2 regions of the Heyndrickxia sporothermodurans genome follow, and region 1 is predicted to be linked to the other one. Evidence: riboswitches for the same ligand, from Rfam matches in the RefSeq annotation. Region 1 holds a riboswitch; the other holds the start of a gene.
The links. A riboswitch is a leader RNA that binds a small molecule or an ion and turns the genes downstream of it on or off. The one in region 1 is predicted to bind S-adenosylmethionine.
Positions count from the first base shown of each region.

Region 2: another riboswitch for S-adenosylmethionine. It lies ahead of B5V89_RS19415 (cyclase family protein); the one in region 1 lies ahead of B5V89_RS19075 (acetoacetate--CoA ligase).

Region 1 is NZ_NAZB01000078.1:42,163-46,510, reverse strand. It holds gene B5V89_RS19085 (ArsR/SmtB family transcription factor) at 1-628, opposite strand, end outside; gene B5V89_RS19080 (DinB family protein) at 697-1,170, shown strand; SAM riboswitch class I at 1,343-1,447, shown strand; gene B5V89_RS19075 (acetoacetate--CoA ligase) at 1,591-3,555, shown strand; gene B5V89_RS19070 (thiolase family protein) at 3,555-4,348, shown strand, end outside.
Region 2 is NZ_NAZB01000085.1:8,206-12,553, reverse strand. It holds gene B5V89_RS19425 (DUF3231 family protein) at 1-321, opposite strand, end outside; gene B5V89_RS19420 (5-methyltetrahydropteroyltriglutamate--homocysteine S-methyltransferase) at 812-1,915, opposite strand; gene B5V89_RS19415 (cyclase family protein) at 1,953-2,705, opposite strand; SAM riboswitch class I at 2,794-2,895, opposite strand; gene B5V89_RS19410 (dUTP diphosphatase) at 3,606-4,043, opposite strand; gene nrdF (class 1b ribonucleoside-diphosphate reductase subunit beta) at 4,109-4,348, opposite strand, start outside.

The DNA of each region.
Region 1 (4,348 bases):
CCGCACGGATCGACTCAGCTTTTATGATCCATTTTTGTGTAAAAAAATGAGTAGCAATCGCGGCACCTAACCAGCCTGACATATGATAGCGTCTTTCACTCCAATCAAGGCATGGTTTAGCAAAAATCCTCCTTTTAATCGTAGCCTCTTCAATATTAATTCTTAATTGAAGAAACCAGTTTTTCCCTTGTTCAGTAACAACAAATGCCTCCTTGTCTAAAATGATGATTTTTTTATCAAGCAAAGATTGAGTCACTTTTACACCAAGTTCTCCAGCTAAATGGTCGTAGCAAGTTCGACCATGACGGACTTGTTTCATTTGACTTGATTGTCGTAATGTGCGAATTTCAGCTTGCGGTGCGATCGTTCCTAATTTTTCAATGACCTCGGCGACTTCCTCATTGGCTAGCCGGTAGTAACGATGTCTTCCGTGCTGCTCCATTACTAGTAGATTTCCTTCAACAAGCTTTGCAAGGTGGGAGCTAATTGTTGAATGGGATACTTTCGCCATATAAGCTAGTTCACTGGCTGGCAGTGCTCTCCCATCCATTAAACGATCTAAAATGATGGCACGCGTTGGTTCGGCTATGAGTTTTGCAATATATGAAATATTCGGATATACATTCATATTTCGATGATACCCTAAATGTTTTTATACTACAATAATCTAGTAAAGAATTTACGGGAGGAATTTGAATGAATTCGATTGAGTTAAGTATTTTAAATTTGCAAGAAACACGTCGTCGTTCCATTAAATTATGGAGGTCATTGCCTGATAGCTGGATTGAATGGCAACCGGATAAAGATGCAATGTCTTTTGGAGAAATGATCCGTCACGTTTGGACATCTAGCTATTATTATCATTTAATGTTAGAGAAAAATGGTTCAATTAAAGAGGAGGCACCAGCTTCATTTGATGAGGAACCGATTATATCAATAGAAAAAGAAATTGAACTATCGAAACCCTACTTTGACAATTTCATTTCATATGTTCAATCTCTTTCAACCGATGAATTAAAAAATAGACTTATCGATCGCAGTGATGTAGGCTATCAGCGATACTTAGGGGACATGCTTCTGCGAATTGCCTATCATGATGGAGTTCATGCCGGACAATTTTTACAATATTTACGTATGATCGGTTTGGAAAGACCGTTAATATGGGATTAGAACTGGGATACAGGACTTTAACCAGTATCACGATCATGAATAATAAAAATATTTCTAACAGCCACATGAATGTAAGTGTTTTCACACAGCCTAAGAGTAAAAAAATAATTGACAATCAGATTGATTGATTATAAAATTCAATTTATTAAGAAATTTAAACCAATTAAATATATTCTTATCAAGAGCGACTGAGGGACCAGGCCCAATGACGTCCAGCAACCCCCTATATGGAACGGTGCTAATTCCTGCAGATACGTATGTATCTGAAAGATAAGATGAGGACCCCTCTTCTTATTGTGATGAGGGGTTTTTTATTTAAATATTTTGGATGAAGAGAAGGACAATAGTCGTCTTCATTCGTTAATCCAAGTAAACCAATATTATAAGTTATATTTGATTAGTTTAGTGGAGGGATAAATGATGAAAAAACAAAACAATGTATTAGATCCTAACATTTTATGGCAGCCAAACGAAAATTGGATTTCACAGTCTAACTTGAAAGGATTTTCAGAGCAGGTTGGATTTCCTCTCTTTCCCTATGAGCGCCTACATCGTTGGTCAATAGCTCATCCGGAAGAGTTCTGGTCTGGCGTTTGGGACTTTGCAAAAATCATCGGAGAAAAGGGGAAGAAGGTATTCATTCCACCCACCGTTGATGGAATATTAGGAGCCCAATGGTTCCCGGGGGCCCAATTGAATTTTGCAGAAAATGTTTTGATGGGAGAGGAAGAAGAAATAGCTGTAATTGTTGCTGGAGAGGATGGTACTACTTCACATTTTTCACTACGAGAATTACGTAGCAAGGTGGCGAAAGCGCAAGAAGGTTTACGGAATTTAGGTGTAAGAAGTGGAGATCGTGTTGCTGGAATTGTGACAAACGGAATCGAATCATTAGTAGCTTTATTGGCAACTGCCTCATTAGGAGCGGTATGGACTTCGTGTTCCCCAGATTTTGGCTCTCAAGGTATTATTGATCGGCTTGGCCAAGTTCAACCAAAGGTATTGATTACAGTTTTGGAGTATCAATATAACGGTAAACATTTTGATATCCGTGATAATATCCGTGCGATTTCCGAGGTCCTTGACGAGGTGTCAGCCATAGTAACGTTAACTGAAGGCGATGATTTATTAAAGAACCAGTCAAAGCATGTATTAAATTGGAATGAACTGTGTAAAAGCGGCCCGTTCATTCCAGAATATACGAGAGTTCCTTTTAATCACCCTTTATACATACTCTATACGTCGGGAACGACAGGGCTTCCAAAAGCGATTGTCCACTCGGTTGGCGGTACTTTAATTCAACACGTGAAAGAACATCAGTTGCATTGTGATATAAAGCATGGCGATATTTTGTTTTGGTATACAAATACCGCATGGATGATGTATCCCTGGTTAATTTCGGGACTTGCGAGCGGTGCCGTAATTCTCCTTTATGACGGATCACCATTACCTAAGGACAATATTGGAGTTCTATGGGAGATTGCTGAAAAAGTTGGCGTCACACATTTTGGTACGAGTCCAAAGTATTTGGAAACTTTGCAAAAAGCCGGTTATTCGGTTGGTCAGGAGCATAATTTGTCGCAGCTTCGTAGTGTTATTTCTTGCGGTGCACCACTTTCAGCCGAACAATATGATTGGGTCTATGATTATATTAAAAAAGACATTTTACTAGCATCGATTTCCGGTGGAACCGAAATTATTGGCTGTTTCGTAATGGGATCTCCGGTACATCCTGTACGCCGAGGGGAGATTACTTGTAAAGCACTGGGTATGGCAGTCGATGTGTTCGATGAAAAGGATGTATCGGTTCTTCATCAAAAAGGTGACTTAGTGTGCACGAAGCCGTTTCCAAGCATGCCACTTACGTTTTGGGGAGAGGACGGTGACGAACGGTATTATTCATCCTATTTTACTAAACGTCCTGGAATTTGGACGCACGGAGATTTAGCAGAACAAACTAATGAACAATCAATCATTATTTACGGGCGCGCCGATACAACTCTTAATCCTGGCGGTGTACGTATAGGTACTGCTGAAATTTACCGTGTTCTGGAGCAAATTCCGGAAATAGAAGATTCATTGGTGTTTGGTTTACCAAATGCGGGAGATGAAGAAATAGTATTGTGCGTGGTTTTGAAGGATAGAGAATTAGATAGTGATTTAGCTGATGTTATTCGTAACAATGTTCGTAAAAAAGCTTCTCCACGGCATGTACCTCGTCGTATTTACAGTGTAAATGAGGTTCCTTATACAATTAACGGTAAGAAAGTGGAAGGCGCTGCACGTTCAACGGTGTTAGGACAGCAGGTGAAAAACAAGGGATCCCTTCATAATCCAAATAGTCTTCTAGAGTATATTTCCTTATTAGAAAGGAGCTTCGTATGATGATCAAGCGACGTGTTCCAAATTGCGCCATCATCGGTATTGCGGAACTTACTCCGGTTCGTTATACAGATGGAGCAACGACTTTAGGATTAATTGCAGAGTCGGTTCGATTAGCGGTCCAAGATGCTGGGCTAGATAAAGAGGGGATTGATGGTCTTTTAGTCGGTCCACAAGTGGGTGAAACTCCACAACATGTACCTGCAACAGTAGCGGAGTATCTTGGTCTTGAACCGAAAGTTTCAAATGTGGTCGATCTTGGAGGAGCAACCGCTGCAGGAATGTTGTGGCGAGCTGCAGCAGCCATTGAAGCTGGGATGTGTGAAACAGTTGTATGTGTACTGGCGAATACGAATGAAAGAAATGGAAATCCACGTTCACCTAATCGAAACCCCATTCGGGAATTCGATGTACCATTCGGAGCATCGGGTGCCAATACTTCATATGCCTTATTGAAACGGCAACACATGGAGGAATATGGATCAACTCAGGAACAATTTGCTCTTATTGCACATTGGGCAAGAAAAAATGCTCAACTCAATCCGAATGCAATTTTCTATGGGAAACCACTTTCCGTCGAGGAAGTTTTAAATTCACCACTGATTATCGATCCGATGCATTTATTTGAAATTGTAATGCCGGTTGGTGGTGGTGCAGCATTCGTTATCACTTCTAAAGATAATCTACCTAGTGGAGACCATCCACCGGTTTTTTTACTTGGCGCAGGGGAAAAAATCACTCACCGGGCTGTCAGTCATGCTCCGGCTTTAGAATCGGCACCATTATCATATGCCAT
Region 2 (4,348 bases), on a different contig from region 1:
AGTCGCCATTGCAACAATCTCTAATTTTTGTATATACATAAGAATAAATACGTCGGAAAACAATCTCGGAGCATTTACATTTACATCTTCATCAGTAAAACCGACTGGTATTGTGCAATTTTCTTTTTTAAAAATCTCCGTAATAATGTTGATGTCGTTTTCTGCTATACTTAGGGAATTCTCGATAAGAGGATGGATTTCTTTATCCTCACAAATATTTTTAAAATATTTCATGACACAAATAGCTAAACTATCATTCATATATTGAGTCCATAGAAAACCCATTTCCGAAGCAGTAAGCGGAATATTATGTTCGGTCATTACTTTTTCACGTCCTTCTAAATATCGCTATTGCTATATTTATGATGGTATTAAAACCGAAACATTATTCATTACGGATGAGTGAAAAGCATGTCATCCTAGATGGATTGTATATCGAGTTTGATAAATAAGCGGAAAAATTTCTCTTAATTCAGAAATAGCACTGAAAATACCTTAAATAGACAGAAAAATTCCGACTATTCACTCAAAAAACGTGAAATTAAGTCATTTTTCTTTGCTTAATCGGAAAAATTCCGCTTATATACCACGATTTGAGCTCCATTCTGCTGGCTATCCGGAAAATATCCGCTTATTTTGATGATGTTTGGTTGCTCAAAAGGACATCAATAAGTAAAAAAAATCAACAAGTTGACTACAATTTTCTAATTACAGTAGTAATATCCCATAATCGTTGATATATTAGTGGAAAATAAGAGACCAAATCATATTCGATTTGATCTGCTAATTGCTTTATTTAAGTAAGTATTTCCTAACCCCATATTTCTTTAGAAAGATCCACAATATATTTCAACTTCGCCCATTGCTCTTCTTCCGTTAAAATATTCCCATGATGCGTAGAGGCAAAACCGCATTGCGGGCTAATACATAATTGCTCTAATGGTACGTATTTTGTTGCTTCTTTCACGCGTGCTTTGATCGTCTCCTTCTCTTCTAATGTGCCATGCTTCGATGTGAAGACTCCCAGAACGACTTGGGGACCGCCATTTGGAATGTATTCCAAAGGTTCGAAATCTCCCGAACGATCGTCATCATATTCTAAGAAAAATCCGTTGACTTTTTCCTTGGCAAATAAGGTTGGCGCGATTTTTGCATAACTTCCTTCAAAAGCCCATTTCGATCGGTAGTTACCACGGCAAAGATGTGTCGTTACTATTAGATCTTCCGGTTTATCTTCGAGTACGCCATTTGCAACGCGTAAGGCCAATTCGATTAATTCTTCACGAGAATAGCCGCTATCATTAAATGGGATTTCCGGAGCATTAAGACCGGCAATGTAGACATCATCTAGTTGAAGATAACGGCAGCCGGCATCATAAAAGGCGTTGATTGCCTCACGATATGCTTGAATAATATCATTTGCATATTCTTCAATGTCCGGATAAACTTCTAAGTTACGAATACCAGCATTAAATAATTGATTGGGACTTGGGATCGTTTGCTTTGCAATGGCACGGTCGCCAACTATTTCGTTAAATTCTATAAAGTCTTTTATATGTGGATGATGTGGGTTAAATGAGATTTTGCCAACTACCCGAACATCGTATCGTTCGGTTTCCTCCCCTTTAAATTTAAAGCCATGCTCTGGGATGTAGCCTTCTACACCATTTAAATGCTCTAGAAAATCTGTATGCCAAAATCTTCGACGGAATTCTCCATCTGTGACTGCCTTCAGACCGACTTCAATTTGTTTATCAACAACTTTTTTAATCTCGTCAGTTTCAATTTCATGGAGTTCCTGTGCTGTAATATTCCCTTCTTGGAAATCCTTCCTGGCGTTATGAATTCTTGCTGGTCGTAATAAACTTCCCACATGGTCTGCTCTAAATGGAGCTTTAATTAATGTTTTTGTCATTTTACTCTCTCTCCCTTAAGTATTTTTTTATCTATCATTATGGCAAAATAGCAAATGAACGGACTGGAAAACCTGTTGCCTTTTCAGGCTTTGGACTAATATTGAAAATAACCGCTCCTTTGGCTGGTAACTTATCTAGGTTCGTCAACAATTCTACTTGAAATGTATCTTGCTCAAGCACATAGTATTCACCAACAAGGGAACCATTTTTGTGGAAATCAACAGCAGCATCTGTATCAAATGTTTCATGACCAACAGCTTTAATCTGTCTTTCTTCAAATAAGAATTTTAAGGCTTCTAGTCCCCATCCCGGTGTGTGACTATTTCCCTCTTCATCTTTATTCTCAAATGCCTCCTTATCTGGCCAACGCTTTCCCCAGTCAGTACGTAAAGCTACAAATGTACCTGCTTCAATTTTTCCATGCTCTTCTTCAAACTTTAGGACATCATCAACTGATAATATATAGTCATTATTTTCTTCCGCTTCCTTCGATTTATCAATTACGATAAGAGGCAGAACGAGTTCCTTTAACTCCAACTCCTCTAAGTAACGTTTATTGCGAACGAAATGTATCGGGGCATCGATATGTGTTCCATATTGACCTGGGAACTGGAAACTTTGTGCAAAAAAGCCGTCATCATGGGTGAAAAGTGTTGTGAACTCCGCATCGTCAAAAGCTGAGAAATGTGGGGAATTCGGGCCAAAAGTATGTGTGAGATCAACCCATTCCTTCTTTTGCAGTACCTCAAATGCCTTCAAAAGCTCATTGTCTGTTTTTACCGTTGACATAAAATCACCTCATTTATAATTTTTAAAATTAAAAACCCCTCTTCTAGAAAACAGAAGAGGGGTGTATAAACGAATACATTACCTGCTCTTCTTATCTTCTAGCCTTACGCTACTGGAATTGGCACAGTACTTAAAAAAGTCCGCTGCCGAGGCTTCAAAGGGCCAGTCCCTCCACCTCTCTGGATAAGAAAATTCGAAATATTAAGTTATGGGTTTACTATACAGTTTAGAGAGGAATTTGTCAACATGAATGGATAAAATATTTGAGATAGCATGCCTAGAAAGATTAACATTTAAATAGAATAAGCTAGCTGTAAACGAGGAAAAACAGCCTTGAACCCGTATGATTACTGGTTTTATGGCTGTTTTGTTTTGTCGTAGAGTTTTCAATAATGTTTAAGAGGAACTTGATCAACAAAATTAAAGTAAGAAGTACTTCATACAGCGTTTATGAGGTACATGGTTTTCAAAATTAAAACAAGAAGTACTTCATACTGCATTTATGAGGTACATGTTTTTCAAAATTAAAACAAGAAGTGCTTCATACTGCGTTTATGAGGTACATGGTTTTCAAAATTAAAACAAGAAGTACTTCATACTGCATTTATGAGGTACAATGTTTTTCAAAATTAAAAGAAAAAGTGATTCATACAGCGTTTTTGAGGTACATGGTTTTCAAAATTAAAACAAGAAGTACTTCATACAGCATTTATGAGGTACATGGTTTTCAAAATTAAAACAAGAAGTACTTCATACAGCGTTTTTGAGGTACATGGTTTTCAAAATTAAAAGATGAAGTACTTCATACAGCGTTTTTGAGGTACATGGTTTTCAAAATTAAAATAAAAAAAGGACATTACATATTAGTCATTAAAATATGTAACATCCTCGATAAATGTATTATTTTGTTCCAGTAGAACCATGTCCACCGCGGTTTTCATTTCCAAGCGATTCGACTTCAACTAATTCTACCGTCGGCATTTTCTTCATAATTCTGAACTGACAAATGCGGTCGTTCATTTCAATTACGGTATCTCTTAGTGCATATGCGGGGAAAAACCATTGATCTTGGTCACCTTTATAAGATTCGTCAATGACTCCCATGGAATTCGTTTGGATGATTCCAAAATTCTTGAACGTACTTGAACGAGGTACGACATGTGCTTCATATCCTTCGGGCAGCTCCATCGCAACGCCGAGTGGAATTAATTTGAATTCATCTTTTTTTAATTCGATAGTTTTGGCTGCACGTAAATCTAACCAGTCACCTTGGACAATTTTATCGATTCTTATTAATTTTTCATCAAAATATTTAATCTTAATTTGTTGTGTTGACATGTTTTTCTCCTCTACTTCTAAAGAATAGCGATGGGTTGCCCAAAAAGCCCCCATCGCTAAGCTGTTTAATAGTCATAATCTGATTCTTTCATATCCTCAACAACTGACAGTAAATAGCCATTTCCCACTGTTGAGAAGAAATCGTGATTCGTTGTTCCGGTAGATAATCCATTAATAACAATCGGATTCACATCATCTGCTGTATCAGGGAATAGTGGTGCTAAACCAAGATTCATTAATGCTTTATTGGCATTATAACGAAGGAAAACTTTGACATCTTCCGTCCAGCCCACTTCGTCATATAA